Regions from separate parts of the Methylosinus sp. is20ea genome, predicted to be linked through region 2. Evidence: riboswitches for the same ligand, from Rfam matches in the RefSeq annotation. Region 2 holds a riboswitch; the other holds the start of a gene.
What was found. A riboswitch is a leader RNA that binds a small molecule or an ion and turns the genes downstream of it on or off. The one in region 2 is predicted to bind fluoride.
Positions count from the first base shown of each region.

Region 1: it holds a riboswitch for fluoride, as region 2 does, so the genes downstream of both, AC6IY7_RS16990 (hypothetical protein) here and smbP (small metal-binding protein SmbP) in region 2, are expected to answer to the same signal.

Region 1 is NZ_AP046088.1:3,632,875-3,648,653, reverse strand. Features, by position in the region: gene AC6IY7_RS17010 (FecR family protein) at 1-329, shown strand, start outside; gene AC6IY7_RS17005 (TonB-dependent receptor) at 489-3,002, shown strand; gene AC6IY7_RS17000 (alpha/beta fold hydrolase) at 3,097-4,062, shown strand; gene AC6IY7_RS16995 (hypothetical protein) at 4,207-4,656, opposite strand; gene AC6IY7_RS16990 (hypothetical protein) at 4,788-5,234, opposite strand; fluoride riboswitch at 5,293-5,355, opposite strand; gene AC6IY7_RS16985 (hypothetical protein) at 5,644-6,288, opposite strand; gene pal (peptidoglycan-associated lipoprotein Pal) at 6,581-7,090, shown strand; tRNA gene AC6IY7_RS16975 (tRNA-Trp) at 7,177-7,253, shown strand; gene AC6IY7_RS16970 (hypothetical protein) at 7,618-7,848, shown strand; gene AC6IY7_RS16965 (hypothetical protein) at 8,015-8,149, shown strand; gene AC6IY7_RS16960 (dioxygenase family protein) at 8,698-9,528, opposite strand; gene proB (glutamate 5-kinase) at 9,704-10,843, shown strand; gene AC6IY7_RS16950 (DUF2076 domain-containing protein) at 10,979-11,794, shown strand; gene AC6IY7_RS16945 (TonB-dependent receptor) at 11,867-14,353, opposite strand; gene tyrS (tyrosine--tRNA ligase) at 14,668-15,779, shown strand, end outside.
Region 2 is NZ_AP046088.1:2,077,268-2,093,046, forward strand. Features, by position in the region: gene AC6IY7_RS09485 (DEAD/DEAH box helicase) at 1-4,234, shown strand, start outside; gene AC6IY7_RS09490 (DUF190 domain-containing protein) at 4,236-4,574, opposite strand; gene crcB (fluoride efflux transporter CrcB) at 4,576-4,974, opposite strand; gene smbP (small metal-binding protein SmbP) at 5,039-5,392, opposite strand; fluoride riboswitch at 5,699-5,760, opposite strand; gene AC6IY7_RS09505 (hypothetical protein) at 6,095-6,607, opposite strand; gene AC6IY7_RS09510 (SPW repeat protein) at 7,212-7,556, opposite strand; gene AC6IY7_RS09515 (dihydrolipoamide acetyltransferase family protein) at 7,637-8,758, opposite strand; gene AC6IY7_RS09520 (alpha-ketoacid dehydrogenase subunit beta) at 8,755-9,735, opposite strand; gene pdhA (pyruvate dehydrogenase (acetyl-transferring) E1 component subunit alpha) at 9,728-10,813, opposite strand; gene AC6IY7_RS09530 (Glu/Leu/Phe/Val family dehydrogenase) at 10,945-12,066, shown strand; gene AC6IY7_RS09535 (acetyl-CoA C-acyltransferase) at 12,070-13,269, opposite strand; gene AC6IY7_RS09540 (enoyl-CoA hydratase/isomerase family protein) at 13,266-14,315, opposite strand; gene AC6IY7_RS09545 (hydroxymethylglutaryl-CoA lyase) at 14,312-15,232, opposite strand; gene AC6IY7_RS09550 (acetyl/propionyl/methylcrotonyl-CoA carboxylase subunit alpha) at 15,229-15,779, opposite strand, start outside.

The sequences.
Region 1 (15,779 bases), 1.6 Mb from region 2:
GCGAGAAGACGCTGCTCGAAGAAGGACGCCAATGCGACTTCGGACCGGCGACGCCGACGAGCGCGCCCGTTCCCGTCGCCGTGCAGGACGAGACCGCCTGGCGGCGCGGCAAGCTCATCTTCGTCGATCGTCCGCTCGGCGAGGTCGTCGACATTCTCGCGCGCTATCACCGCGCCTTCGTGCTCGTGCCGAACACCGCCGTCCGCAAGCTGCGCGTCACTGGCGTCTTCGACGCGGCCGATCCGATCGGCGCCTTGCGCGCGATCGAAGCCTCGCTCGATCTCGATGCGATTCACATCGGCGATTATCTCGTGGTGCTGCGCGGATGAGGCGGAACGTCGCATCCTGCGCTCGAATTTTTTCGCGCGACGGACGTGCGAGTTTGCGCGCTCCATTCGTCAGAGTTCACAGAGGGACTGTTTCGTCCCGGCTGAGAACTCGGAGAGCGGCGGATGAAGCGGCGATTTTTTTGTCTCGAGAATAAGAACATGGGCGCGACAGCGATAGCGACGGCTCTGAGCGCTCTCGTCCTCGGCCAGGACGCGCCGGCCATAGCGCATGTCGCAATGCCGGAGACGGAACTCGCCGCCGCCGTGCGCAGCTATGAGATTCCAGCGGGCTCCATCGCTCTGGCGCTCAATCGCCTCGCCGACGCCACTGGCGCGCAGCTCGTCTACAAATCGCGGCTGACGCGCGATCTCACGACGCGCGGACTCTCCGGCGCCTTCACGCTGGAAGACGCGCTCGATCGCCTGCTCGCGGGAACCGGCATCGGCTATCGCTTGGCGCGCGATGGACGCAGCGTCGCCATCGTGCTCGCGCAGAACGAGACTGTGCGCAATGACGCCGGCGCCGTTCCTTTGCCGCCGATCGACATAGCAGCCGAGCGCGAGCGCGCGCTGCGCGCCGCCGCGAGGCGCGCGGACGGACCCTTCACGCCGATCGGCGCAACGGAAATCAGCGGCGAAGCGCTCGACGCTCAGCGTCCCAACGCCAGCGACACGTCACAGCTTCTCTATGCGGCGCCGGGCGTCGATCTCTATGAGGCGGGCGGCGTGTCGCGACTGCCCGCGCTGCATGGCCTCGCCGACGACCGCATCAAGATTCTGCTGGGCGGCGTCGAGATCACCTCGGCCTGCGCCAATCACATGAATCCGCCGCTCTCCTATATCGATCCGAACAATGTCGGAAAGATCGAGGTGCTCTCCGGCGTGACGCCTGTGAGCAAAGGCGGCGATTCCATCGCGGGCACGATATCGGTGGAGCCCAAGCCGCCGATCTTCGCCAATCCGCGCGTCGCCTCCGCGCCCGGCCTCGTCCCGTCCATCGCGCCGGGCGTCATCGCCTCCGGCTCCGTCTCGGGCTTCTTCCGCAGCACCAACAGCGGCTTCGGAGTTTCGGGAACGGCGAATGTCGCCACCGAGCATTTCAGCCTGCTCTACAATAGCGGCTACACGCGCGGCTCCGACTATCACTCCGGCGACAATGGCCCCAAGGTTCTCTCCACCGGCTTCATCTCCGAAAATCATTCGGCGACTCTCGCCTATCAGAACGACGGACATCTCTTCACGCTGAGAGGCGGATATCAGAACATTCCCTATCAGGGCTTCGTCAATCAGCGCATGGATATGACCGCCAATCGCGCCTATTCCGTCGACGCCGGCTATAAGGGCGCGTTCGAATGGGGAAGGCTCGAGGCGCGCGCCTTCTGGCAGCATACCGCGCATGAGATGGGCTTTCTCTACGACAAGCAGCCCTCCGATATGCCGATGAATACGTCGGGAACGGATTATGGCTATTCGCTGAAGGCGGAGATTCCGCTCGACCCCTCCAATCTTCTGCGCGTCGGCAATGAGTTCCACGGCAATCATCTGAACGACTGGTGGCCGCCGATCCCCGGCAGCATGATGATGGGACCCGCCACCTATTGGAACATCAACGGCGGCCAGCGCGACCGCGTCGGCACATTCGCGGAATGGGAGGCCAAGTGGTCGCCGCAATGGACGACACTGCTCGGCGTGCGCAACGACACCGTCTGGACGAACACCGGAAACGCCGCCGCCTATGACCCGCGCGTCTCGATCCCGATGGGCATGATGAGCATGGCCAATCCGGACGCTGCCGCCGCCAATCGGTTCAACGCCCGCGGCCATGCGCGCACCGACGTCAATTTCGACATGACGGCGCTCGTGCGCTATCAGGCCGACGAGACGAGCTCCTACGAGCTCGGCTATTCGCGCAAGACGCGCTCGCCCAATCTCTACGAGCGCTACGCCTTCGGCGTCGGCGGCATGGCCAGCAGCATGATCGGCTGGTTCGGCGACGCCAATGGCTATGTCGGCAATCCCGATCTGAAGCCCGAGGTCGCGCATACGGTGAGCTTCACGGCGGCGTGGCGCGACCCGGTCGATCATGACTGGGAAGCGAAGGCGACGCCCTATTTCAGCTATGTCGAGAACTTCATCGACGCCGATCGCATCGGCGGATTCACCGACAAGAATGGAAGCTGGTTCCCCATTCTGCAGTTCCGCAATCACAAGGCGGAGCTCTATGGCTTCGACCTCTCCGGCCGCGGCAAGCTCTATGAGGCGCCGGACGTCGGCCGCTTCACGCTCTCGGGCGTCATCGGCTATGTCTATGGCGAGAATCTCGATCGCGGCGACGGGCTCTATCACATCATGCCGCTCAATGCGCGCTTCGCGCTCGAGCACAAGCTCGGCGGCTGGAGCAGCGCCGTCGAGCTGCAGCTCGTCGACAGCAAGACGCATGTAAACACGGCGCGCAATGAATTGAAGACGCCGTCCTATGGCCTCGTCAATCTGCGCACGAGCTATGAATGGGACGCGTTCCGCATCGATCTCGGCGTCACCAATGTCGCCGATGTGCGCTACGACTCGCCGCTCGGCGGCTTCTATTTCGCCAACTACATGAAGACGAGCATACCCGGCGCCGTGCCCGGACAGGGCCGCTCCTATTACGCCGGCCTGACCATCAAGTTCTGACCCCTCGCCTTTTGCGCGGTCGGGCGAGTCGTGCGATAGACCGGACGAGAGGCGCGATGCGTCTCTCGTCCCGGACGCAGCAGGACCGCCCGACATGCCGCTCACCGAACCCCAGCTCATCGGAACGCCGAACAATCCCGTGCCGCCCAATGCGTCGGTCTTCGCCATTCGCACGGCGGACGGACGCATGTTGCGCGCCGCGAGCTTTTCGCCGCCACGCGGGGCGATCGGCACAGTGGCGCTGTTTCAGGGCCGGGCCGAGTTCATCGAGAAATATTTCGAGACGATCGACGATCTGCTGGCGCGCGATTTTCACGTGGTGACGCTGGATTGGCGCGGACAGGGCGGCTCGGAGCGCGACCTCGCCGATCCGCGCAAGGGCCATGTCGACGATTTCGCGCTCTATCAACGCGATCTCGACGCTTTCATCACCGATGTGCTAGCGCTGAACTGCCCCTCGCCCTGGCATGCGCTGGCTCATTCCATGGGCGGCGCCATTCTGCTCGACCGCGCCCATTCGGCGCGCTCGCCCTTCGATCGGGTGATCGTCGCCGCGCCGATGATCGATTTCGAAGGCCTGCGCTTTCCGATCGGCGCGCGCGCCATCGCCGACACGCTCGACATGTTCGGGTTCGGCGCGATGTATGTGCCGGGCGGCGGCCCGAAATCGCTCGAGGAGCTGCCCTTCGAGAACAATCGGCTGACCTCCGACCTCGCGCGCTTCGCCCGCAACGCCGATGTGGTGCGCGCCGCGCCGCATCTGGCGATCGGCGATCCGACAGTCGGCTGGGCCAACGCCGCCTTCCGCCTGATGAAGCAATTCGCCACGCCCGAATACGCCCGTTCCGTGCGCACGCCGGTGATGGCCTTTCTCTGCGGGCGCGACCGCATCGTGTCCTCGCGCGCGATCGAGCGCTTCGCGCAGCGCCTTCCGGTCGCCAGCCTCATAGAGGTTCCCGGCGCGCGTCACGAATTGCTGATGGAGCGCGGCGAATTGCGCGAGCAGTTCTGGGCGGCCTTCGACGCTTTCGTCCCCGGCGAGACGGTGGATCGCGCCTAGCGCTCTTATAGGAGCGAGCCTGAAGGCTCGCGGTCCATGGGCGCGCTTGGACCGCGAGCCTTCAGGCTCGCTTCTCGAGACACGTCAGCTCATCCGACGCGAGGCGCTAGGGCATGTTCCCGAAAAGTGCGAAGCGGTTTCGGATCACTCGAAGGCGGTCTGGAAGCGCACGATCGCCCGCGCCACTGGCCGCGTCGGCAGATAGCAAAAGGAGTTTGTGGCGATCTTCGCCTCTTTGCAATGCTCGTGCTCGGCGTTCCACTCATAGCCGAGCCGCTCCATGCAGCCGACGATCTGATCGTGCAGCACCCTGCTGTTCTTGTGCCGCTCTTCGGGCAGCTTGGTCTCGCTGTCGAGCTCGCAATCGGTCACGTCGATCTTCAGCCCGGCGAAATAGCGCCCGCTGCTGCTGCTCGTCACGAAGACGAGCTCTGTGGCGACGATGAAGGCGAGGCCGATCGCGAAGGCGACGCGCGCTTTGAACTTGCTGTCGAAATAATCGACCCCGATGAAGGACAAAGCGCCCAGAGCGAAAAGGCCGCCGCCGAGCACCAGCGTCAGCGGAGCCACAAAGGCGGCAATGTCCTCGTTCATCGGCACGTCTCCCGTCTGTTCCCGACAGGGCGCCGCCTTCCCCTCAGTCTCGAGGTAAAATGGAGCAAAAGCTCCAATCGGCAAGCGCCCCGCGGGCGAAGAGAGAACTTAGCCGCGCCGTCGCGGCCGGGCTATTCGAATCTCAGCTGGAATGCAGTGATGGTGCGGTCGAAGCCGCTCTCCGGCAGATAGCAATAGGGATTGGTGGCGACCGGCGCGTCCTTGCAGTTGCGATGCGTCGGCGACCATTCATAGCCGGCCTCCTGCATGCAGCCGAGTATGTGCTTGTGAATGATGTGGGCGTCGCCGCCGAGACGCGCCTCCGGATGCGCCGACTCGCCCTCGAGCTCGCAAATGGAGGTCTGCACCTGCTGCGCCTTGAAGAAGGAGACGCTGCTGCCGGCGAGCACGACCTCCAGCGCCGCGATGATGAAGCCGCCGACGGCGAGCGCCGCGATCGCCTGAATGCGCGACCGCAGAAATTTGATGTCGATGAAGTAGAGGCCGCCGACCGCGATCAGCCCGCATCCGATGACGAGAGCAAAGGGGGTGATGAAAACCGAGAGATCTTGATTCATAGCCATTCCTCCTGCGTTACGAGCGCGAACGCCCTTATTCGATGATCTCGCGATCATCGGTTCAGCAGGAGTCATCAGCCTCTTCGGCGGTTATAGGGGGCACCCCATCCCCTGGCGCGACGGCTCTTGCCCCCGCGACCTTATGTAGCGATTTCGATACAGAAAGGCGGCGGCGACGTCAATGCGACGGAAGACCGCCGGAGCGCTCCGAACTCGGGTCAACGAGCAGCCATCTTTCAATCGTCGTGGCCGCGCTTGTCGCGGCCACGACATGAGCGGAATATCGGCTCCTTCTCCCCCGCGTGTCGCAATGTCTCGGCGTGGATCATCTGCGACAAGCGCAGGCATGACGCGATTGTGTAGGAATTGTTAACCTGGATTCGGAGTCCTGGAAGACGGCCAGACGACTTCACTTCGCCTCGGCGAAGCCCAGCGGCTTGGCGCCGTTCCGCGCCGGAACCGGCTCGCCGCGTGTGGCGGCGGCGATGGTCACGCCCGATTCGCCGCCGGCCGCCGCGGCGATGGCCTCGGGCGTGTCGGAGAGAAAGGCGGCGAGATCGTCGGCTCCGCGCGCCGCGACCTCGGCGAGCGCTTTGTCGTCGAGAAGCGTCCACGGATCGCCGGCGCCCCGCACGGCGATTTCGTCGGTCAGACGGCGGGCGCGTCTGCCATTGTGGTCGAAGACGTCGAAGACATAGGCGAAGCGCGCCGTTCCCTCGGCGCCCGCATAGGCGGTGAGATAGAAGCGCAATCGATAGGCGGACTCCGACTCCCCGGCGGAAGCGATGTCGCGGCTCTCGGCGGCGCGGACGAAGACCGGGCGGAAACGAGCGAGCGCCTCTTCGGGCGCGCCTTCGAGACTGGTGAGCGCCACTGGCGCGCCGCGCGGGCTGACGCCGGGACGTGGCGCCGGACGCTGCCGCTGCGCGAGCTGCTCGGGCCGCGGATGGCCGATCTCCACCGCCGTATCGACGCAGCCGGCGAGCGTGACGGCGCCGAAGGCCGCGCAGAAAGGCGCGCGAAAACGGCGGGCGGAGCGTTTCAGGTCGCGCATCGTCTCCGATTCCCTCCGCCGTATGATGAATGAATTGCTAACAATGATCGACGCAGTGGTCCAGCCCCCGCATTTCCTATCCGCAATTCCCTGCGTCTCCTTTCGCGCCGTGTTTTCGCCTCACTCGCGCCATCGACCGCATCGACGATCAAGCTCACGTTAACCTTACCGACATTCGATGCGCCTCAGCAGGGCGCGCAAAGCTTTCGTCAAGGTTGACGGAACCTTCGTTTAACCCCTGCACGGATAGGACTGGCGACAGTAGAGCCGTCGTCAGAGGAGTTTCGAGGACATGGCATTCGTTTCCGCCGCGCGCGCCCTGCGCTTCGCCGTCGCCCTGCTGGCGGCGGTCTCGCTCACCGCCTGCGCCAAGAACGCCGAGGATGAAAACGCCGCGCTCGCCGGCGCCAATGGCCGCGGCGGCTATGCGGCGCCCGGAAGCCCTCAGGATTTCGTCGTCAATGTCGGCGACCGCGTCTATTTCGAGACCGATTCGAGCGAGCTGACGCCGACGGCGCAGGCCACCCTCGACAAGCAGGTCGATTGGCTGCAGCGCTATGGACGCTATTCCTTCACCGTCGAAGGCCACGCCGACGAACGCGGCACGCGCGAATATAATTTCGCGCTCGGGGCCCGTCGCGCCGAAGTGGTGAAGAATTATCTCGCCTCGCGCGGGCTCGCGGCGCCGCGCATCCGCACGATCAGCTATGGCAAGGAGCGGCCGGTCGCCGTCTGCGATGACATTTCCTGCTGGTCGCAGAACCGCCGCGCCGTGACGGTGCTCTCGGGCGGAAATTCCTGACGCGAAAATGCGCCGGGGCAAGCCCCCGGCGCTTGCATCCTCGGCCGCGATGCGGCATGAGAGCCCCGACGGCGCGCCGTCACCGCAGGAGTGTAGCTCAATCGGCTAGAGCACCGGTCTCCAAAACCGGGGGTTGGGGGTTCGAGTCCCTCCACTCCTGCCAGATTCAAAAATCACACAATAAAATCAGTCGCTTCCGTCCTGTGGGACAGCATCCGTCCCATTCGGTGGGACAGTTTGTTCCCCTGCCGTTTCCCCGATCAGCCTTACGACGCCCGATGCGACGCGCTTGCTTTTCGCCCACCAACGTAAGGTCTCGAGGCCTGCCCTAACGTCATCCAGTCGTCGAGCGTTCCGGCGCCGCCGGACGGTGATCCGCGCAACCTCGACCATGTCGAATGGACCAAGAGCCCCGCCCGTGAATCACCGGCGGGGCTTTTTCGGCGGGGCTTTTTCTGCATTAACGAAATTTGATCGATTGATTTAGGTGGCCAGCAACCGTTCGTTGCTATGGGACCGGCGCGCCAATGATTGGCGTCGAACGAGGTATCGACATGTCGGTCGATCCAGACCTCGCGCGCCTCGTCGCGCGAACAATCGAGAACACCGATCGGCTTCTCGAGGACGAAAAAGCCTCCTGGGACGTCGCCGTGAAGGGCGTCGAGAAGGTTATTGCCGACCTCGTCACTCGCTACCCACAGCACAGCGACTGGATCGAGAAGCAATTTGCAGAGTGGCGGCGCAAGCATGGTCATTGACGCGCGCTTCTTCGCAGGCTGCAACTTTTTCGTTGCGATCTCCCCTGAACCCTGGTCCGATCGGTGAAAATACGGAATCGGCGCCGGGTGGAGGCACATGATTCGAAAAAATCCCACGGAATCGTCGAAGCAGTCGGCGGTCGCCGAATTCGATCGCGTATCGACCATGTTGAGCCTGATCGACTATCTGATTGTCGAGGCCAAGCAATCAGATCCAATGGTCGAATATTTCTTGCAAATGGCGAGATTATCACTGCTGGAAGAGGAACAGGCCCGCGCCGACGTCGAAGGCCGCAATTGACGGTGACGTCGCCTCGACGCATCCCGCGCAACGCGAAGGGACCAGCTGGCGCTTTCCGGCGAGCGACGACGCCGAGCCATCGATCTGAAAACATAGCGGACCGCCGACGCTCATCCTCCGGCACGCGGACAGGTCGTCCTCCGAATTTGTCTACCGGGCTGGAGGCAGCGCCAAAGAGTGGGACAGAGTCATTGACATATCGTTGATATAATTAGATTATTCCGCCGTCAGAAAAGCGGACAATATCTGTCCAACCCGTTGAAACGCAACAGAATGGCCAGCCACTCCACTCCTGCCAGCGCCGTCTCCCGAATTTACACGATCGCTTTCTTCCCCCCGGCCGCTCCGACGAGCGCCGAAATCGCGGAAAACCGCTGGCGAATACAAAAACGCCCCGCCTGTTCATCCGAGGTCGGGGCGTTTCTCGCGCCGGCTCCTGACGGAGTCGGAATCATCTGAGACTGCGAGCGCCCTGTGGCGAAAGCAAGGCGTCGCCGCGTGCTCGAGCCGCAGATCGGCGTGAACCAAATCCCGGCTCGCGACGCGGATCAGTCGGCCTTCGGAATCAGCGCCTTCAAACGCTCCGCGCCTTCCAGAGCCGCACGGCGCGGCAGTCCCCCCGGAGGCGGTCCGCCGAGCGGCGGGCCGGCGAAATGCTCGCCGGGCGGCGGCGGCCGGAAGGGCGGCGGCGGCACAGCGCGCACCGCCCTTCTGTCGATTCTCACCTGCAGCGTCGCGACATAGCGGCCCGCGCTCTCGCGCACCTCGCCGCGTGTCGTCTCGCCGGCGGCAAGCGCGATTCCATCCGTCGAATTCAGCGTGTCGCGCAGTCGGCCGCGCGCATAGTCGCCGAGATTGGCGTAGAGAAATTCGCTCAACGCGTCGGGCAGAAAGAATTGCGAGGTCAGCCGTGCCGCCCCGCCGTCGATGATCTTGAAATGAACATGCGTGGTGCGGCCTGGATACCAGCCGGGATAGATGCTCGAGAAGCGCGCGCGTCCGTCCGCCCCGGTGATTTGCGCGCCCCTCAGAAAGGTCTTTCCGGAGAGATCGAGCTGTCTGTCCTCGCCCTGGCCGCCAAAGCCGGAATAGCGGCCTTGCGCGTCACAATGCCAGACATCGACGCGGGCGCCCGGAAGGACCGCGCCGGTTTCGTCGTGAACGATGAAAGCAATGTCCAGCGGAACGCCGGCGAGCCCTTCGGCGATGTCCGATCGCCGCAGATCGAGATCGAGATAGAAGGGCCCCTCCTCCGCCGCCGCGGTCAAGGGAGGGGCGGCGGATTCGGGAGCGGCGGTCCCCGGGAGCACGGCGGTCGCCGAACCGGCGAGCGCCACGGCCACGAGGCCGCGTCGCGTCAAAGCAATTTTCTCGCGCATCGAATTTCCTTGGTCTTCGTCAGCGCGCCCAGGATGACGCGGCCCGATGTCGGCGGCGCGGCGGAAATTCTCTCCTTTGTTTCGGCTTCGTTTCATCTCGCCGCCGGTCGCCGTGGGGTGGGCTTTCTGCGCGGAGGGGCTATAAGTCGCGGTCGTCAGCCGTCCCGCATCTCGAATGAGCCGATCTCCCGTGAAACGTCCAACGCTCGATTCCTTCCGCCGCATCGTCGTCAAGGTCGGCTCCTCGCTGCTGGTCGATCCACGCGAGGCGAAGGTGAAGCGCGACTGGCTGGCGCGGCTCGCCGGCGATCTCGCGGCGGCGCATCGGCGCGGCGCGGATGTGCTCGTCGTCTCCTCGGGCGCCGTGGCGCTGGGACGCAGCGTTCTGGGCCTGCCCTCCGGCCCGCTGCCGCTCGAGGACAGCCAGGCGGCGGCCGCCGTGGGCCAGATCGCCCTCGCCCGCATATGGGCGGAGACGCTCGGCGATCTCGGCATCACAGCGGGGCAGATTCTCGTCACCTTCGGCGATACGGAGGAGCGCCGCCGCTATCTCTACGCCCGCGAATGCCTCACCCGGCTGCTCGCGCTGCGGGCGGTGCCGGTCATCAATGAGAACGACACGGTCGCGACCTCCGAGATTCGCTATGGCGACAATGACCGGCTCGCCGCCCGCGTCGCGACCATGGCGAGCGCCGATCTTCTGGTGCTGCTCTCGGACGTCGACGGTCTCTACACCGCCCCGCCGGCGAGCGATCCGAATGCGAAGCTGATCGAGATCGTTCCGCGGGTCACGGCGGAGGTGGAGGCGATGGCCGGCGGCGCCGCCTCGCAATTTTCGCGCGGGGGAATGCGCACCAAGATCGAGGCGGCCAAGATCGCCACCACCGGCGGCGCCCATATGGTCATCGCCGACGGCCGCGTGGAGGCGCCGCTCACCCGCATAACGGAAGGCGGGCCCTGCACCTGGTTCCTGACGCCCTCGACGCCGGTGACGGCGCGAAAAAAATGGATCGCCGGCTCGCTCGAGCCCAAGGGCGTGGTGCATGTGGACGAAGGGGCGGCGCGCGCGCTGTTTTCCGGCAAGAGCCTGCTGCCGGCCGGCGTCACGGCGCTCGAAGGCGGCTTCGCGCGCGGCGACTGCGTCGTGATCCGCAATGCGGCGGGCGGGGAAATCGGCCGTGGGCTGGTGACTTACGACGCATTGGACGCGGCCCGCATCATCGGCCGCTCCTCGCGCGACATAGAGGGCCTCCTCGGCTTCAAGGGCCCGGACGAGATCATCCATCGCGACGACATGGCGCTCGCCGGCGACTGATCCGCCGACGCCTCGGATTTTCAGCCGCCGAAACTCGGGCTCCGCCGCGGCCGCGGGTCTTGGCAGAGCCAATGAGCGCTCCCATATCTCGGGCGCCTGCCCGTCGAGAGGGCTGGTTCCAACTGGGAGAGACACATGTCACCCGAAGAACGCCAACTGCTTGCCGGTCTGTTCGAGCGTACGCGCAGCGCCGCCGGCGGTCAGCGCGATCAGGAGGCGGAGAGTTTCATCGCCGAGCAGCTGAAGTCGCAGCCGGGCGCGCCCTATCTGCTGGCGCAGACGGTTCTGGTGCAGGATCAGGCGCTGCAGGCGGCCAATCAACGGCTGCAGGAGCTGGACAGCCGCGTGCATGAGCTGGAGAGCCGGCCGCCGCAGCAGCAATCGGGCGGATTCCTCGGCGGACTGTTCGGCGGCGGGGCGCAGCGCCCTGCCCCGCCCCCGCCGCGTCCGGCCCCGCCGCCGGGCTATGGCCAGCAGCCGGCCTATCCGCAGCAAGCGCCGGGCGGTCAGCCGGGCGGTCCCTGGGGCGCGGCCCCGGCCGCCGCGCCGGGTTATGCGCCTCCCGGCTACGCCCCTCCGGGCTATGCTCCTCCAGGCTATCCGCCGCAGCAGCAGGCGGCCGCTGGTGGCGGCTTTCTGAAGGGCGCACTGGGCGCGGCGGCGGGCGTCGCCGGCGGCGTGCTGCTCGCCGATTCGATCCGCGGCCTGTTCCATGGCGGGGCCGGCGGCGCGGGGAGCAATCTCGGCATAGGCTCAGGCTTCGAGCACGCCAACGCCGGCGGCGGCGACACGATCATCAACAATTACTACGGCGACCAGGGCGGCGGCGCCAATCCCGACGCCGGCTACGCCAATCCCGATCCGGGCGGCCCCGATGTGCAGAGCGCCGATTACGACACGGATACCGGCGGCTTCGACGATGGCGGCGGAGACGGCGGCTTCGACGTGTGATCGGCGGCTCTTCGGTCGAATAGAGTTTGTGAGCGGCGCGCTTCGGCGCGCCGCTCGGAACGACGCGGCGCGTCACTCGAGCTTGACGAGCAGCGTTCCGCCGAAGGTCCTCGGAAAATCCTGAATCTGAATCGTGGCCGGCGCCGTCGGCGTGCCCGCGGTCCAAGTCTTGATCCATCTCTGGTCGGCGATGTTCTTGCTCCAGAGCTGAAAGCTATAGCGACCATCGTCGGTGCGCAGGCCCAGGCCGACATTGATGAGAGAATAGGCCGGCTGCCAATATTGAATGATGGCATGCGGGTCGGTCATCTGCATCCGATCCTGCCAAGCCAGATTGACATAGCCGAAAGCGGTGACCGGCTGATCGAAGCCGCCGAAATCCTTGAAGATCGGTCCGAGCGGGTGATCGTAATTGGCGCCGACGTTCACCGCCCATTTCGGCAGCAGCTCCCAGCGCGTGTTCGAGCGCGATAGAGTCAGCGGCGCGGTGAGGAAGCCCGCGGGCGCGGGACTGGGCGTCGGCCAGATCCAATCGGACGGAGGCGCGGCTTTGGCGAAGTCGATATAGCGCGCTTCGGTGTAAGCGCCGTTGAACCGCAGCCAAAGACGCTCGACCGGGCTCCACCGCCCCGTGAACTCGAAGCCTCTCAGCCGCACATGCGGGACATTGCCGAGATAGGTCTGGCGAAGCGGCTGGCCATTGGACGCGACGAAGCTCGTATCGACCATATTGGACTGAAAATTGAAGATGTCGGTCCAATAGAAATTGAAATTGGCGATGAGCTTCTCGTCGAGCCAGTTGGTCTTGACGCCGATCTCGTAATCCCAATTCTGCTCCGGCTTGGTGAAGAGCGGCTGCCATCCGAGAAAATTCGTACCGGACCACACCGATCTCGCCGAGACATTGACCTGTGACGCCTTCTCGCCACGGCCGACCAGTCCGAACAGCAGAATATTGTCATCGATCTTGTAGGACGGGTTGAAAACGCCGGTCAGCATGTTGCGCGCGCGCGTCTGGCCGCCGGTGTCGTAATATCCGCCGCCGCCGCCGCCACGCACCGCCGTATCGGTCTGAGCGATCGTGTAAGCGGTGTTCCAATATCTCTCCCACGCGAAGACCGAGCCCTCCTTGATCTCGTAGCTGTCTCGCAAGCCGAAAGTCAGCGCGAGGCGATCGTCGACATGCAGAGTTTCCTGCGTGTAGGCGGCCGCCTGGAAGGTGCGTGACGCTCCATCGGTGTGCTGCTCGACGCGATTGAGCAATTGCGGATCGGTCGTCGCCGCGCCGAACCATCGCGCGGCGTTGCTGCCGAAATCCGTGCGGCTGAACGACCAGATTCGCTCATAGAAGGTGAAGAGGCCGAACTGCCATTCCAGCGTCTGTTCCTTCGGAGAGGCAAGGCGCAGCTCCTGGGAATATTGCGCGACATGCGGGTCGCTGAATCCGCTCGTCAGCTCGAGCTCTTCATTCTCGTTATTGTAAGTGTAATTGGGGTGATCGACATAGAAGGCCCAGGCGGAGATGGAGGTCAGCGTATTGTCGCCGATTCGCCAGTTCAGCTCGTTTGAGGCGCTTATGGTCTGCTGGCTGAAGACGGCGCTATGCGTGAATTCCGGCGAATACGGATCGATCGTCGTCATGACGAGATGAAGCCGGTTCCACAAGTTTTGGGCGAATGACGCGCCGACCGTTCCATTCGCATAGATCGGAACGGAATCGCCGATCACGCCAGTGTGGTGGTTCGCGCCGATATATTCGTGCGATGTCCCGTAGCTGAAGATCACGCGATCGGTGATATCGTCTCCGACATAGTAGAGCTGCCCGCGAATTCCCCAGCGATCATTGTTGAGATAGCCCGCGCCCGTCACCTTGTCGTTGATCCAGCCGTCGCCCTTGTCGAAATAGGCGGTCAAGCGATAGGCGAGCTTATCGTCGATGATCGGGCCGGTGACATTCAGCTTCTCGACGACATGGCTGTAATTGGCGAAAGACGTCTCCAGGGTCGCCTTGCGCTCGAAGGACGGCAATTGCGTGCGAATGATGATGTTGCCGACAGTCGTGTTCTTGCCGCCCGCCGCGCCTTGCGGGCCGAGGCCGACCTCGAAGGATTCGAGCTCGACGAAATCGGCCCATTGGAAGCCCACATTCTTGAAGAACACATTGTCGACGATGAAGCCCGTCTCCGATTCCGCGCCATTTCCGGTTCCGGCGCCGACGCCGACGCCGCGCAGGGCCGGCGTCCCCGTCTGGGGATTGGCGATATTGGGGCGGTAATTCGGAGCCAATTGCGAGAAATCGGAGAGTCGATCGAGATGCTCTTCCGTCGCACGCGTTCCATTGATGATCGCGGCCGAGCGCGGCGCCTTCAGCAGGACGCGCTCTTCCTGCCGCGTCAGCCCCTCCTGCGACGGACCGCCGACCCGCACATCTTCGACCTGCGCGTCTTGAGAGAATGCGCCGGGCGGCGCCGCGAAAACGAGCAGAGGCCCGAGCAGCAACGGCGCCGACGACGCCGTGGAACAGAGCCAATTCCGTAGATGTCTGGTAGCGCCGATCATTCGCATATCGCTGTTCCCGCCCATTAATTACATTAATATGGTAGATTTTATATGCATATGCAACAGCCTAGGCGCGGCGGCGACAGCCCCTGAAAGGTTGCAAACTGTATGAAAAATGCACGCCACTCGACAGAAGACGCGCCTTCGCGCGCCACGCATAGCGCCACAAACCATAGTGATACAATATGAAATAGAGCACCTTCTGCACGCGCTCTGCGCCCGAAAGGTCGCCTCGGCGAGATCTGCGCCACCGCTGGAAGCCCGCGACGCTCTATCTTGCGTCCCGCCCGCATTCCCCGTAACACCCTGCCCCCATGTCCGACGCATTCCGCCCCAAATCCGACTTCCTCGCGACGCTCATCGCGCGCGGCTTCGTGCATCAATGCTCCGATTTCGAGGGGCTGGACGAAAAAGCCCGCTCCGGCGAGCTCGTCGCCTATGTCGGCTTCGACTGCACCGCGGCCTCGCTGCATATCGGCAATCTTTTGTCGATCATGCTGCTCTCCTGGCTCCAGCGCACGGGCGGCAAGCCGCTGCCGCTCGTCGGCGGCGGCACCACGCGCGTCGGCGACCCTTCCGGCAAGGACGAGAGCCGCAAGCTGCTCTCTGTCGAGACGATCGACTCCAATAAGGCGGCGATCCAGAAGACCTTCGCGAAATTCCTCACCTTCGGCGCGGGCAAGACCGATGCGATCCTGCTCGACAACGCCGAATGGCTGACCAAGCTCAATTACATCGACTTTCTGCGCGACGTCGGCCGGCATTTCTCGGTCAATCGCATGTTGTCGATGGATTCGGTGAAGCTGCGGCTCGATCGCGAGCAGGAGCTGTCCTTCATCGAGTTCAATTATATGTGCCTGCAGTCCTATGATTTCGTCGAGATCGCCAAGCGCTATGGCGCGAGCCTGCAAATGGGCGGCTCCGATCAATGGGGCAATATCGTCATGGGCGTCGATCTCGGCCGCCGGCTCGGCACGCCGCAGCTCTATGCGCTCACCGCGCCGCTGCTCACCACCTCTTCAGGCGCCAAGATGGGCAAGACGGCGGCGGGCGCGATCTGGCTCGACGGGTCGATGCTCGCGCCTTACGACTATTGGCAATTCTGGCGCAACAGCGAGGACGCCGACGTCGTCCGCTTGCTGAAGCTGTTCACCTTCCTGCCCTTGGACGAGATCGAGAAGCTCGCGGCGCTCGGCGGAGCCGAGATCAACGAGGCGAAGAAGATTCTCGCCACGGAAGCGACCGCTCTGCTGCATGGGCGCGAGGCGGCCGAGCTCGCCGCCGAGACGGCGCGCCGCACTTTCGAGGAAGGCGCGCTCGCGCTCTCTCTGCCCAAGGTCACTGTGGCGGCGAGCGAGGTGGCGGCGGGAATCGGCGTGCTCACCGCCTTTGTGAAGGCGGGTCTCGTCGCCTCGACGGGCGAAGC
Region 2 (15,779 bases):
ATCCGGCTGCAATATACTGATCGCAGCTCCCACCGGCTCCGGCAAGACGCTCGCCGCCTTTCTCGCGGCGATCGACGATCTCATCCGCCAGGGTCTCGCCGGGACGCTGCGGGACGAGACGCGAATCGTCTATGTGTCTCCGCTCAAAGCGCTTTCCAACGATGTGAGCCGCAATCTCGAGGCCCCGCTCGCCGGCGTGCGCGAAAAGCTACGACTTTCCGACCTGCCCGATGTCGACATTCGCGTGCTGGTGCGCACCGGCGACACGCCCACCGCCGAGCGCGCGCGAATGCGCAAGCGCCCGCCGCATATTCTCGTGACCACGCCCGAATCGCTCTATGTGCTGCTCGGCTCCGAATCGGGCCGCAAGGCGCTCTCGACGACGCGCGCGATCATCGTGGACGAGATCCACGCCGTCGCGCCCAATAAGCGCGGGGCGCATCTTTCGCTCTCGCTGGAGCGGCTCGCGGCGCTCTGCGGCGACGGATTGCAGCGCATCGGCCTCTCCGCCACGCAGAACCCGATCGCTTCTGTGGCGCATTTCCTCGTCGGCGCGGGCTCGAACGCCGCGCCGGCGCGCGAGCCGGCAATCGTCGATTCCGGCCATCACCGCGCCCGCGATCTCGCCATAGAGGTTCCCGGCGCGCCGCTCGAAGCGGTGATGTCGGCGGAGGTCTGGCGCCAAGTCTATGACCGGCTCGCCGAGCTGATCGCCGAGCATCGCACGACTCTGGTCTTCGTGAACACACGCCGCTTGGCCGAGCGCATCGCCCGCGAATTGTCGGATCGCCTCGGCGAGGCGGCCGTCACCTCGCATCACGGCAGCATGGCGAAGGAGCATCGCCTGCTCGCCGAGCAAAGGCTGAAACGCGGCGAGTTGAAAGCCCTGGTCGCGACCGCCTCGCTGGAGCTCGGCATCGATATTGGCGATGTGACGCTCGTCTGCCAGATCGCCTCGCCGCGCTCCATAGCGAGCTTTCTGCAGCGCGTCGGGCGGTCCGGCCATGTCGTCGGCGGCCTGCCCAAGGGGCGGCTGTTTCCCTTGTCGCGCGACGATCTCGTCGAATGCGCGGCGCTGCTCGACAGCGTGCGGCGCGGCGAATTGGACCGGCTCACCATTCCGCATCGCCCGCTCGATGTGCTCGCCCAACAGATCGTCGCCGAGGTCGCGGCGCAGGAATGGGGCGAGGCCGAGCTCTATGAGCGTTTCAAGCGCGCCTGGCCCTATCGCGCATTGGAGCGCGCCGAGTTCGACGATGTGGTGAAGATGCTCGCCGAGGGCTATGCGACGCGGCGCGGACGGCGCGGCGCGCTGCTGCATCACGATGCGGTGAATCACATTCTGCGCGAGCGGCGCGGCGCGCGCATGACGGCGCTCACCTCCGGCGGCGCCATCCCCGAGACCGCCGATTATCAAGTGCTGCTGGAGCCGGAGAATCACATCGTCGGCACGGTGCATGAGGATTTCGCCGTCGAGAGCATGGCGGGCGATATTTTCCAGCTCGGCAACGCCTCCTATCGCGTGCAACGCGTCGAGCGCGGGACCTTGCGCGTCGAGGATGCGCAGGGTCAGCCGCCGACCATTCCCTTCTGGCTCGGCGAGGCGCCGGCGCGCGCCGATGAGCTGTCCTTCTCCGTCTCGCGTCTGCGCGGCGAGATCGCCGAGCGGCTGCGCAGGGACTCGGGCGGCGGCGAGGCGCAGCGCTGGCTGATGGAAGAGGTGGGCGTCGCGCCGCCCGCCGCGGAGCAACTGGTCGAATATCTTTCCGGCGCGCTCGGCGCCTTCGGCGGCGTGCTGCCGACACAGGACACTCTGGTGCTGGAGCGATTCTTCGACGAGGCCGGCGGCATGCAGCTCGTCGTGCATTCGCCCTTCGGCGGGCGCATCAATCGCGCCTTTGGCCTCGCGCTGCGCAAACGCTTCTGCCGCAAGTTCAACTTCGAGCTACAGGCGGCGGCCACCGAGGACAATATCCTGCTCTCGCTCACCACGGCGCATAGTTTCGAGCTCGCCGAGGTCGCGCATTATCTTCATTCCAACAGCGTGCGCGGCGTGCTGGTGCAGGCGATGCTCACCGCGCCCATGTTCATGACGCGCTGGCGCTGGACGGCAGGAATCTCGCTCGCCCTGCCGCGCTTCCAGGGCGGCAGGAAGACGCCGCCGCAATTTCTGCGCATGCAGGCGGAGGATCTGGTCGCCGCAGTGTTTCCCGATCAGATCGCCTGCGCCGAAAATCTCGCCGGCGAGCGCGAGGTTCCCGACCATCCGCTGACCAATCAGACCATATGGGACTGCCTGCACGAGGCGATGGACATAGACGGGCTCGAGCGCCTGCTGCGGCGGATGGAGTCGGGAGAGGTGCTCGTCGTCGCCTGCGATCTGACCCAGCCGTCCCCGCTGGCGCTGGAGGTGCTCTCCGCGCGGCCTTACGCCTTCCTCGACGACGCGCCGCTCGAGGAGCGCCGCGCGCAGGCGGTGATGGCGCGCCGCTGGCAGGACCCGCAGAGCGCCTCCGATCTCGGCCGGCTGGACGAGGAGGCGATCGAGCGCGTGAAGTCGGAAGCCTGGCCCGAGCCCATCGACCCGGAGGAGTTGCATGACGCTCTGCTCTGGATCGGTTGCGTCACAGAGGCGGAGGTCGCCGCCGCGCCGGACTGGGCCGGCTGGCTCGAGGCGCTGGCGAAGCAAAAGCGCGCGACGCGTTTCGAGACCGGCCAGGCGGCGTTCTGGGTCGCGGCGGAGCGGCTGACGCAATTTCATGCCCTCTGGCCCAAGGCGCGGCTGGCGCCGAAGATTTCGCCGCCCGAGGGCGAAGCGCCGGCGCTATGGTCCGCCGAGCAGGCGCTGATCGAGATTTTGCGCGGCCGGCTCGAGGGGCTGGGTCCGGTCACGCAGACGGGGCTCGCCGCAGCGCTCGGCTTCGAGCCCGCGAGCCTTGCGACCGCGCTCGTCGCGCTGGAGGCGGAAGGCACGATCATGCGCGGGCGCTTCCTGCCCGGGGCCAATGACGAGCAATGGTGCGACCGCCGCCTGCTGGCGCGCATCCACCACTATACGATCAAGCGTCTGCGCGCCGAGATCGAGCCGGTGGCGGCGCGCGACTTCCTGCGCTTTCTCTTCGATTGGCAGCATGTCGCCGAGGACGCCCGGCTGAAAGGGCCGGAGGCGCTGCCCGCCGCTCTCTCCGGCCTCGAGGGATATGAAGCGCCGGCAGGCGCCTGGGAGACGGAAATTCTCCCCGCCCGACTCTCCGATTACGAAACAGGCTATCTCGACTCGCTCTGCCTCTCCGGCCGCATCGCCTGGGCGCGGCTGACTCCGCCCGCCGCCGCCAAGGGCGCCCGCGCCGTCTCGCCGATCAAAAGCTCGCCGGTCGCCCTTTTGGAGCGGCGACGGCTCGGCGATTGGACCGCTATCGCCACGCCCACCGAGCCGCCGGCGCTGAGCGGCCGCGCGCAATTGGCGCTCGAAACGCTGCGCGCTGAGGGGGCGCTGTTCTTCGAGGAACTGGTCGACGCCTCGCGCCTGCTGCGCTCGGAGCTGGAGACGGCGCTGGGCGAGCTGGCCGCGCTCGGCCTCGTCACTTCGGATAGTTTCGGCGGGCTGCGCGCGCTGCTCGTGCCCTCCGAGAAGCGCAAGCCTTTCGACGGCGCGCGGCGGCGCGGCAAGGTGCTCGCCTTCGGCATGGAGAGCGCCGGCCGCTGGTCGCTGATCCGCCGCGCCTATGCGGCGCCGGGCTCGCAAGCGCGTCACGCTTGCGTAGAGCACATCGCGCAGGCGCTGCTGCGCCGCTACGGCGTCGTCTTCTGGCGGCTGCTGGCGCGCGAAGGCGGCTGGCTGCCGCCCTGGCGCGATCTCCTGCGCGTCTATCGACGGCTCGAGGCGCGCGGCGAAATTCGCGGCGGGCGTTTCGTCGCCGGCTTTTCCGGCGAGCAATATGCGCTGCCGGACGCCGTCGGCCTGCTGCGCGAGATTCGCCGCCGGCCGGCCGACGGGCAATATGTGTCGCTGTCGGCGGCCGATCCGCTCAATCTCATCGGCGTGCTGACTCCGGGCGGCAAGCTCGCCGCGCTCACCGGCAATCGCCTGCTGTTTCGCGATGGATTGCCGATCGCCGCGCTCGCGGGCGGCAAAATCGAGTTTTTGGCCAATGTCGACGAAGCGACGCGATGGGAGGCGGAAAAGCGCCTCATCCGCTCGGCGGCGCGGGGGCAGCTCGCCGATCTGGCGTGACTCAGCCGGCCTTCTCGCCGTAGCGCAGCACCTGCACTTTCTCGAGCGTGACCAGCCCGCTGGTCATCATCGCATCGAGAATGGGGAGAAAGGCGTCGATCTTCTCCTGCGCGTCGACGATCTCTACGACGAGCGGCAGATCGTTGGAGAGGCGCAGGATCTTCGTCGTGTGCAATCGGCTGTTGTGGCCGAAGCCCATGGGGCCGCGCAGCACGGTCGCGCCGGCCAGATGCAGCTCGCGGGCTTTCAGCACGATCGCCTCATGGAGCAAGCGTCCGTCGAATTTGGCGTTCTCGCCGGTGAAAATTCGAAGCAGCGTCGCGTCTCGAGGCAGTTGCATGTCACGCTCCTTTCAGCGCGTTGAGATGAGCGGCGGCGATATGTCCGAGCCAGACGGCGAATAGGCAGAGCCCGAGCGAAAGGCCGATATTGGCCAGCGCCGCGAAAGCCTCGCCGCTGCGCATGAGATTGAGCGTCTGCAGGCCGAAGGAGGAGAAGGTCGTATAGCCGCCGCAAAGGCCGATCATGACGAATTGCCGCGTCTCGGAATCGATGAAGAGCCGGCCGTCCTCCGGCGCAGTGAGGGTGGCGAAAAAGCCGATCGCGAAACAGCCGGAGGCGTTCACCATCAGCGTGCCCCAGGGGAAGGTCTCGCCGAAACATCGGGCGACGACTCCCGAGAGCCAATAGCGCGCGACGCCGCCGATCGCGCTGCCGATCATGATGAGAACATAGATCATCGCTGGCCTATTTGCGGGTGGGAGCTTCGCGCGAGGCCGTCTGCGGCCTAGCGCGTCATGAGCCTTATTGGGGCGTCTCTTTGCTCGCTTCCTCGAGATGCTCCAACGCTTCCTTCGCCTGCCTGGTCGCGGCTTCGGCGTGGTTCGCCTGCCCCTCCTCTATCGCCGCCTTTATATGGACGATCGCCTCGGCCATGTGAGGATTGGGCTTGAACTTCTGAAGCCCTTCGGCTTTCTCGAGCGCGAGATCGGCGTGATAGGAGAGCAGGCCGGCGTCATGGAGCTTGCCGCCCTGAGTGATCGCCTCGTTGACGTGATAGATCGCCTGCTGCAGCCGGTCGTCGGCATGAGCGAGATTCGCCCCGACGAGCGCGGCCAGGCCGAGGCTCGCGGCGAGCCCCCATTTGCGTATGTCCATTTCATTCCTCCTTTTTCGACCGAAGCCTTCTCGGTCGGCGCTTTTGGATTCGATTTCTCGTTATCGGCCGCGCTTTGTCCGTCGTGGCCGATCGATGCGGTCACTCGAATCTCGTTTGGTGGGCCGTGACCGCTCGGTCGAGGGCTCGCGTCGGCGGGCGACGAAGATCGATCGAAAGCGCGGCCGCGGCGACGCGCGCGCTTTCGTCGAAACGGATGTGTGCAACGAGAAAAACCGCGGACTGCATCATGGCCGGCTCCTGCCGAGCGAATAAATCGCTCTTTCCGACGATCGGTCGATCATCGGACTTCAGCAGGAGTTATCAGCCTTTGCGGCGGTTGGAGGGGGACCCCATCCCCCGGTCGCGCGCCCTGAAGCGGCGACCTATGCGCGATTCGTAGCTAAGCGATGAGACAGCGTCAAGGAGGCGATGGGAGTGGAGATGGAGTGCAGGCCAGGGCTCGGCTCGGGGGAACAAGAAAAACGCTGGAAAAGACGCTTTTACCTCCTCCCTCGAGGGCTTCGAGGGAGGAGGGTCGGACGGCGAAGCCATCCAGGGTGGGGTTTCAACGAGAAAGACTCGGCGGAATCGCTCCCTTGGGCGCTCGACCTCCTCCTCGAGGGGGAGGCGCAAACGCCTCATCCGCCGCGCTGATCTCGCTCATCCGATCACCCGGACTTTTGGTCCACGGCGCTGGGCTCTCAGCGGTCGCCCCTCAGATAGAACAGGCGCGAGCCGAAGCGGGCGACGATTGGATCGCCGCCGCAAAGGGATTCCGGCGGCTCGCCCCGCGCCGCGCGACGATCCGAGCGGCGTCCCTCGCGCGCGAAGGACAGCACCACGCCCGGCTCGCGCAAGGCCCCGCCCGTGGCGGCCCGGCCCCGGTGGGCGTCGACATAATGGCCGAGCAATGCGGCCTCGAAGGCCGCCTCGCGCTCGGCGGCGTGTGGACGAGCGACGAGACCGGCCTCGGGATGCGCGGTGAGCAGCAGCCGGAGCACGATCAGCAGATCGGCCGCCCGCGCCGTCACGCCGAGATCGAGGAAGCCGCGCAGATCGGCGACGATCATCGCGCGCACGGCGCAGAGGCCGCGATGGCCATTGAGCAGATAGCTCTCGAGGAGCGCGTCATGCTCGGGAGAGGGGATGGAGCCCAGCACCAGCTCGTTGGAAGCCAGGCCCGCCTGGGCCGCGCATTGCGACACGGTAATCATGAGGAGCTCCTTACGCGTTACGCAAACTCGTTACAGTTCGATCGACGAGGCGATCAGCCGACGGCGAACGCCGGGCTGTCGGCGAATGGATGAAGGGATCGGCAAAGCGGATCGGCAAAAACCGGAACCCGAAAGAAACGCCTCAAATTTATCGATTGATTGCGGAGATAAAATTGATCGATCGAGGTCATATGCGCCTAATCTCCCTGGTCGGCCGGCTCACAGCAGGCCGCGCTGGTCCGTCAATACTTGTTGTCGGCCGAATCCAAAATTAGGACATGTACTTATGCGCCGCGCGAGGGCGCCAGCCTATGATTAAAATCATTATATTTCAATGCATTGTGACGGAGGCCGGACGACGATTCCGTGACGGATTTCTGCAGTCTCTCGCGAAAGAATAGAAAACTCTACTCGTTTTCTGGCCTGAAATACTATAAATCTATTCAAATTCTATCCATTTTCGGTCGCCGCACGGCTCCGGCGACGCTAGAGCGCCATCCGATCCAATCGGACCGGATGGCGCTCTCGCCTTCTTTCGTTGGAGCGAATTCTGATCGATCGAACGGTCCCGTTCGATCGGAAAGCGCTCTGTGCGTCTCGCCTCTCAGCGACGGGACGCGGACGCGCCCCATATCTCCCAGGCGGCATAGGCGACGAGCGCGCCGCCGACCAGCAGATGGACGAGAAGCGCCCGCGTGTCCGGCCAGAAGCCGAGAATCCAGGGCGAGACCAGCAGCCAGACGCCGACGATGAAATATTCGGGCGTCTCGCTGTCGTCGATCTCGGCGAAGGCGACGGCCGAGAGCAGCAGGAGAATGGCCGCAGAGAAGCTCGTCGCCAGCGTCGCCATCCAGCTCGTGTAATGGAGAATCCAGGGTGCGAGCAGCAGGATTGCGGCGATGGCGAGGCTGCCCCAATCGGGTGTGTGTGTGATGCGCTGAATCGACATGATGCGCCCTCCCGCTCGCCCCAGCCTCTGAACGATGAGCGGCGGATATGGCGTCGGCGGCTCCGCCTTCAAGCGCTCGCTCAGACGGGGCTGCCGAGATCGGCGATGACGGCGCCGAGGAAGCGCGCCGCCTCGCCGCCAGTGACGACGCGATGATCGAAAGTGAGGCTCAGCGGCAACATGCGCCGCGCCACGGGCCGGCCGTCGTCATCGGCGACGATCGCGCGGCGAATGCGGCCGGCGCCGAGAATGGCGACCGTCGGCGGCAGCACGATGGGCGCGGCGTAGCGCCCCGCGATCATGCCGAAATTGGAGAGGGTGATGGTCGCGCCGCGCAACTCCTCCGGCGGAATGCGGCGCGCGTCAATATCGGCGCGCATCTTGTTCAGCCCGGCGCGCAGATCCGCCGGATCGCGCTCCGCGACATTGCGCAGCACGGGCACGAACAGTCCGCCCTCGGCCGAGTCGACGGCGATGCCGAGATCGATCTTGGCGAGCACGCGCCGCGCCAGCGCATGGGATTCGAACCAGGCGTTGAGCCCCGGCTCGACGCGGCATCCGGCGACGAGCGCGCGCACGAGGCGCAGCGTCGTATCCGTTTCTTGCGGCCAAGCGTCTATGTCGGCGTCGTCGACGACGGTCGCCGCGGCGACCTCGGCCTGAGCCAGCGCCATATTCTGCGCCATGGCGCGACGAAAGCCGCGGAGCGGCTCGGCGGGCGCGGCCTCCGACAATATGCGCGCCACGCGCTGCACATCGCCTGAGGTGATGACGCCATCGGCGCCGGATGGCGTCACCATTGTGAGATCGACATCGAGCCGTCGCGCCAGCGCGCGCACCGCTGGCGTCGCGCGAAGGCCGGCGCCATTGCGCCCGAGCGGCGCTGCGCCTTCCTGCAGCACGCGGCCGCTCGTCTCCATGGCGCCGACGACGGTTCCTTTGTCCTCTTTCGCAATTTCCGCCTCCGCCTCGCCGGCGAAAGCGATGAGCGGACCGCCGATGCGGATGATCTCGCCGGCCTGCGCAAACAGCTTCTCGATACGGCCCGCTTGTGGCGAAGGGATTTCGACGACCGCCTTGGCGGTCTCGACGGAGACGAGCGGCTGGTCGACAGCGACCTCCTCGCCGGGCGCGACATGCCATTGCACCAACTCGGCCTCTTGCAGTCCTTCGCCGAGATCGGGAAGCTTGAAGACGCTCATGCCGCCTCCATCGTCTTGCGCACGGCGTCGGCGATGCGCGCGACGCTCGGCAGATATTGTCCCTCGAGCCGCGCCAACGGCATGACCACGTCATAGCCGGTGACGCGCCGCACGGGCGCCAGCAGCGTATAGAGCCCGCGCTCGGCGAGGATCGCCGCGATCTCGGCGCCGAAGCCGGCGGTGCGCGCGGCCTCCTGCACGATGACGCAACGGCCGGTCTTTTCCACCGAGCGCAGTATGGTCTCCGCATCGAGCGGCTTCAGCGTCGCGACGTCTATGACCTCGCAATCGACGCCCTCATTGCCGAGACTCTCGGCGGCCGCGAGCGCTTCGTGCAGCATGCCGCCCCAGGCGACGAGCGTGACGTCGCGCCCCTCGCGCGAGACGAAGCATGTGTCGAGCGGCAGGCTCTCGCCGTCGTCGATCACCTCTTGCTTGAACAGGCGATAGAGCCGCGTCGGCTCGAGGAAGACGACCGGATCTGGATCGCGAATGGCGGCGAGCAGCAGGCCATAGGCGCGCGAAGGCGAAGACGGAATGACGACGCGAAGGCCCGGCGTATGCGCGAACATCGCCTCGGGGCTTTCCGAGTGATGCTCGGGCGCATGAATGCCAGCGCCATTGGGCGCGCGCAGCACCATGGGGCAGGTGAGCCTGCCGCGCGTGCGATTGCGCAGGCGCGAGGCGTGATTGATGAGCTGATCCATCGCCGGATAGATGAAGCCGCTGAATTGAATCTCCATCACCGGCTTCAGCCCCATCGCCGCCATGCCGACGGCGACGCCGGCGATGGCCGCCTCGGCGAGCGGCGTGTCGATGACGCGCGCCGAGCCGAAGCGCTGCTGCAAGCCGAGCGTCGCGCGGAACACGCCGCCATTGACGCCTATGTCCTCGCCGAGAAGCAGCACGGCGGGATCATGCTCGAGCGCATGCGCCAGCGCGCGATTGACGGCTTCGACGAGAGTGAGCTCAGCCATGGCCGCCATCCTTCGGAGCGAAGCGCTGCGCCTCTTCATATTGATCGCGCATCGACTCGGGCAGGCGCGCGAAGAGGTGATCGAACATGGCCGAGAAATTCTGCGGCGGCGTCGCCAGATAGGCAGCGACCGCGCGCTCGACCTCCTCGGCGCAGTCTTTCGCGAGGCGCTTCTCCTGCTCCTCGCTCCACAGGCGCCGCGCGCCGAGATATTTGCGTAGCCGTCCGATCGGCTCCTTCTCCGCCTCGCGCCGCACGATCTCGGAATCGCGATAGCGCGTCGCGTCATCGGCCGTCGTATGATCGCCGAGCCTGTAGCTCAGCGCCTCGATGAGCGTCGGTCCGCCGCCGTCGCGCGCCTTCTCTATGGCGAGGCTCGCGATGTGACGCATGGCGATCACATCATTGCCGTCGACCTGATATCCTTCGACGCCGGCCGCCACCGCCTTTTGCGCGAGCGTCACCGTGGCCGATTCGAGCGCGCGCGGCGTCGAGATCGCCCATTGATTATTATTGATGACGACGACGAGCGGAACGCGCCAGACGCCGGCCATGTTCAAGGCCGAATAGAAATCGCCGGTCGAGGCGCCGCCGTCGCCGAGGATCGTCACGGCGACGCGCTTCTCGTCGTGCAATTTGAAAGCATAGGCCGCGCCTGCCGCATGTGCGACCTGCGTGCCGACAGGAACGCAGATCGGAAAATCGCAGCGCGGAACGGCGTAATCGCTGCCGCGCTCGTCGCCGCCCCAATAGACGAGATTTTCCGCCATGGTCATGCCGCGCAGCAATTGCGCGCCATGGTCGCGATAGGAGGGCGCGAGCACATCCTCTCTGCGCATGGCGGAGCCGACGCCGACGCCGATCGCCTCCTGCCCCAGCGCGGAAGCGAAAGTGCCGAGCTTGCCGGTGCGCTGCAGAGCGATGGCTTTGCCGTCATAAGCGCGCGTACGCGCCATGGCGCGATAGAGATCGAGCAAAAGCTCCGCCTCTATCGCTTCGCGCGGCGTCGAAGGGTCGAGCTCGCCTTCGGCAGAGAGAAAACGAAAAAAGTCGATCTGGAAGGAGACGCCAATGCCCATGGGCCTGCCTCGAGCTTCGTCAGAGTGAGGTAAGGCGCCGCATCGCGTTTTTCATCGCCTTAGGGGATTTTTTTGCTGCGAAACGCCGCGCGCGCTTGAATGCGAGTCCGTCCGCGCCCAGTTCATGTTCCATGTCCCCGGCGTTCAAATCCGACGCTTTCCCCTTCGTCGATGAATTCGGCCCGGCGAAGATCGTCTATGTGAGCACGCCGGGCGTCGGCCTCGAGGCGATCGTCGTCATCGACAATGTCGCCGCCGGCCCTGCTATAGGCGGCGTGCGCATGGCTCCCGACGTCAGCGTCGAGGAATGCTTCCGCCTCGCCCGCGCCATGACGCTGAAGAACGCCGCCTGCGGCCTGCGCCACGGCGGCGGCAAATCCGTCATCTTCGGTGATCCCTTCATGCCGCCGCCGGAGAAGGAGCAGCTCATTCGCGCCTTCGCCAAAGCGATCGAACCCTTGACCGATTACATCCCAGGGCCCGACATGGGCACGAACGAAACCTGCATGGCCTATGTGCATGACGAGATCGGCCGCGCCGTCGGACTGCCCGCCGAGATCGGCGGCATACCGCTCGACGAGATCGGCGCCACCGGCTATGGCGTCGCTATAGCGGCTGAGGCCGCCGCGCCTTTCGCTGGATTGAAGCTCGAAGGCGCGCGCGTCGTCGTCGAGGGCTTCGGCGCCGTCGGGCGACATGCGGCGCGCTTTCTCTCGCGCAAGGGCGCGATCCTCGTCGGCGCCTCCGACAGCCGCGGCGCGATCTATGACGCCGCCGGCCTCGACATAGACGCGCTGGCGCAAACGCGCCGGGAAGGCCGCAGCGTCGCGAGCCATGGTCGCGGAGCAGCGCTCGCTTCGGACGCGCTGCTCTCCGCGGCTTGCGACATCTTCATTCCCGCCGCGCGACCGGATGTGCTGCGCGCCGACAATATAGGACGGCTACAATGCAGGCTCGTCGTGCAAGGCGCCAATATTCCGGCGACGGCGGAGGCTGAACGAATGATGTTCGAGCGCGGAATCGTCAGCGCGCCGGATTTCATCGCCAATGCCGGCGGCGTCATCTGCGCCTCCGTGGAATATGCCGGCGGCGACGAGAAAGCCGCCTTCGCGGCGATCGAAGAAAAGATTTCCCGCAATATGCAGGAGATTATCGCGCGCGCCGCCGCGCTGCGCCTATCGCTGCGCGACGCCGCCACGGCTCTGGTACAGGAGCGGCTGCGCAAGATGATGGCGACGCAGCGCTGGCGCTGAGCGTCAATCCAGACGCTCGATCGCAAGCGCCGTCGCCTCGCCGCCGCCGATGCAGAGCGCGGCGACGCCGCGCCGCAGCCCATATTTGCGCATGGCCGCCAGCAACGTGACGACGATGCGCGCGCCCGAGGCGCCGATCGGATGGCCGAGCGCGCAGGCGCCGCCATGCACATTCACCTTCTCCCGCGGCACGCCGAGCTCGCGCATCGCCGCCATGACGACGACGGCGAACGCCTCGTTGATCTCGAAGAGATCGACGCTGGAGAGCGGCCAGCCGACGCGCTCGGCGAGCTTGCGCATGGCGGAGATGGGCGCCGTCGGAAACAGATTGGGCGGCCCGGCGTGCGTCGCATGGGCGCGAATGATCGCGAGCGGGACGAGGCCGGCGCGCTCGGCGCGGCCGCGCCGCATCAGCACGAGCGCGGCGGCGCCGTCGGAGATGGCGCTGGAATTGGCCGCTGTCACCGTGCCGCCCTCGCGAAACGCCGGCTTCAATGTCGCGATTTGCTCGACATTCGCCTTCGCTGGCAATTCATCGCGCGCGATCGTCGCCGTCACTTTGCGGTCCCGCGTTTCGAGAGGCGCGATCTCCCAATCGAATGCGCCCTCACGCGCGGCCTGCTGCGCGCGCAGCAGCGACGCCATCGCATAATCATCCAGCATTTTGCGGGTGAACTGATGCGTCGTCGCGCAATCCTCGGCGAAGTCGCCCATCAGCCGACCCTTCTCATAGGCGTCCTCGAGCCCATCGAGAAACATATGATCGACGAGCTGCTTATGACCCATGCGATAGCCTTCGCGCACGCGCTCGAGCAGATAGGGCGCGTTGCTCATGCTCTCCATGCCGCCGGCGACGATGGCGTGCGAGCTGCCGGCGAGCAATTGATCATGCGCGAGCTGGATCGCCTTCATGCCGGAGCCGCACATTTTGTTGATCGTCACGCAGCCCGCCGCCTCCGGCAATCCCGCGGCGAGCGAGGCCTGGCGCGCCGGCGCCTGGCCGAGGCCGGCGGAGAGCACGCAGCCCATGAGCACATCGTCGATCTGATCGGTCGGCGCATCGGCGCGCGCGACGGCGGCGCGGATCGCCGCCGCGCCGAGCTGCGGCGCCGCGACGCTCTTCAATTCGCCGAGCAGGCCGCCGATCGGCGTGCGCGCCGCGCCGATGATGACGACAGGATCGAAAGCCTCGGTCGCAGTCATGTCCAGGCTCGAAACTCGAGATTCGGCGGCGCGCCGCCGTCGAGCAACGCCTTCACCGAAGCTTCGTCCACTTCCGCGAGCGTCGCTGGCGACCAATGCGGAGCGCGATCCTTGTCGATGACGGCGGCGCGAATGCCCTCGTAGAGATCATGCGTCGAAAGCAGATTGCAAGCCGTGCGAAACTCCTGACGCAGACAGGCCTCGAGACTGCTCGCCTCGGCGGCGCGACGCAGCAGCTGCAGCGTGACCTTCAGGCTCGTCGGCGAGCGCAGAGCGATCGTCGTCGCCGCTTCGCGCGCAAAATCGGAACCCTCCGCCTCGAGCGCGGCGATGATGCGCTCGACGCTCGAATGCGCCATGACCCGACGCAACAAGGATTCGTGTCGCGACAAAGCGCCGAAGCCGGAGGATTTCGCAAAGCGCGCGAGCAGCGACCGGACCTCTTCCGCTTCGCTTATGTCGCGCAGCAGCGCCAGCAGCTCGGGAAGCGAGGTCGAATCGACGAGGACGTCGGCGAGGCCGGCGAAGATCGCGTCATGCGGCCCAACCGCCACGCCGGAAAGCGCCATATAGCGGCCGACGCCACCATTGCGCGTCAGCAGAAAAGAGCCGCCGACATCGGGAATGAAGCCGATGCCGGTCTCCGGCATGGCGAGGCGCGTGCGCTCCGTGACGATGCGAAAATTGCCATGCGCGGAAAGACCGACGCCGCCGCCCATGACGATCCCGTCCATCACGACGACATAGGGTTTCGGAAAGCCGGCGATGCGCGCGTTCAATTCATATTCTTCGCGCCAGAATGTCTCATAGAGCGTGTGATCTCCCGCGCGCAGCTCATAGAGCGCGCGTATGTCGCCGCCGGCGCAAAAGCCGCGCGCGCCTTCCCCCGTCACCACCACGCCGACGATCTGCCGATCGGCGCCGAAGCAATCGAGCGCGCGCGCGAAGTCGCGGATCATCTCGAGCGTGAGGCTGTTCAGCGCTTTCGGGCGATCGAGCGCGATGGAGCCGACATTACGCGCACGTGAGACGAGGATGTCGCTCATGCCCTATGGTCCCTCCTGCGCCGGGCGAGCAGCGCGCGCGCGGCGCGACTCTGGTTCTCGCGTCCGAGCCTTTCGCAGATGAAAACGCCGGCGTCGATCAGCGCATCGAGATCGACGCCGGTCTCTATTCCCGAATGCTCCAGCATATAGACGACATCCTCCGTCGCGACATTGCCGCCGGCGCCCGGCGCGAAAGGACAGCCGCCGAGGCCCGCGACCGAAGCGTCGACGACGCCGACGCCCATCTCGAGCGAAGCGAATATATTGGCGAGCGCCTGCCCATAAGTGTCGTGAAAATGCACCGCGATCTGCGCCAGCGGAACATCGCGCCCGACCTCCTCGACGAGCTTGCGCGCCTGCAAGGGCGCGCCGACGCCGATCGTGTCGCCGAGCGAGATCTCGCGGCAACCGAGGGCGGCGAGATCGCGCGCGAGAGTGGCGACCGCGCGTGGCGCGACATCGCCTTCGAAGGGGCAGCCGAGCGCGCAGGAAACATAGCCGCGCACATCGAGGCCCGCGCCGACCGCGGCCTCGACGAGAGGAGCGTAGCGCGCGAGACTTTCCGCGATCGAGCAGCCGATGTTTTCTTTCGAGAATGTCTCCGTCGCCGCGGCGAAGACGGCGACGCCGCGCACGCCGCAGGCGAGCGCCTCCTCGAGCCCGCGCATATTGGGCACGAGAACGGAAAGATGGACATGCGGCGGCGGCCGCAAACGGGCGAGCACGGCTTTCGTATCCGCCATTTGCGGGACGCGCTTGGCCGAGACGAAGCTTCCCGCCTCTATGTCGCGGAGCCCCGCAGCCGCGAGCTTTTCGATCAGCGTCACCTTGTTCTCCACGGCGAGCAGCACGCTTTCATTCTGCAAGCCGTCGCGCGGACCGACCTCGACGATGCGGACGCGCCGCGCAATGCTCATGCCGCTTCTCCCTCGGCGAAGACGATCAGCCGCTCGCCCTGCTTCACCATATCGCCGATCGCCGGACGAATCTCCGATATGAGTCCGTCGCGCGGCGCCGACAATGCGATCTCCATCTTCATCGCCTCGAGCATGATCAGCGGCGCGCCTTTCTTGACGCTCTCGCCGACGCTCGCGAAAAGCCCGGTGACGCGCGCCGGCAAGGGCGCGGCGAGCGCGGCGTCGCCTTCGCTCTGCGCGCGCGGCGGCGCCAGCGGATCGACGATCGACAGCTCATCGTTTCGACCGTCGAGAATGACGACGAAGCCTCCCTCGCGCTCGACGATCGAGAGCTTTCGCTCGACGCCGTCGATGCGCAAGCTCATGCGGCGCGAATGCGTCTCGGATTCGATGTGGTGCAGCGACTTCGCCGTCTCCAAACGAAACGCGCCCTTGGGCAGAGGCGCGAGAGTGAGCGCAATGTCGGAATCGCCCAGGCGGAAACGGAGGCTTTGCCGCGCCCCGCCATTGAGGCGCCATGCGTCGGTCGCGTCCCAAGGCGTCCCGT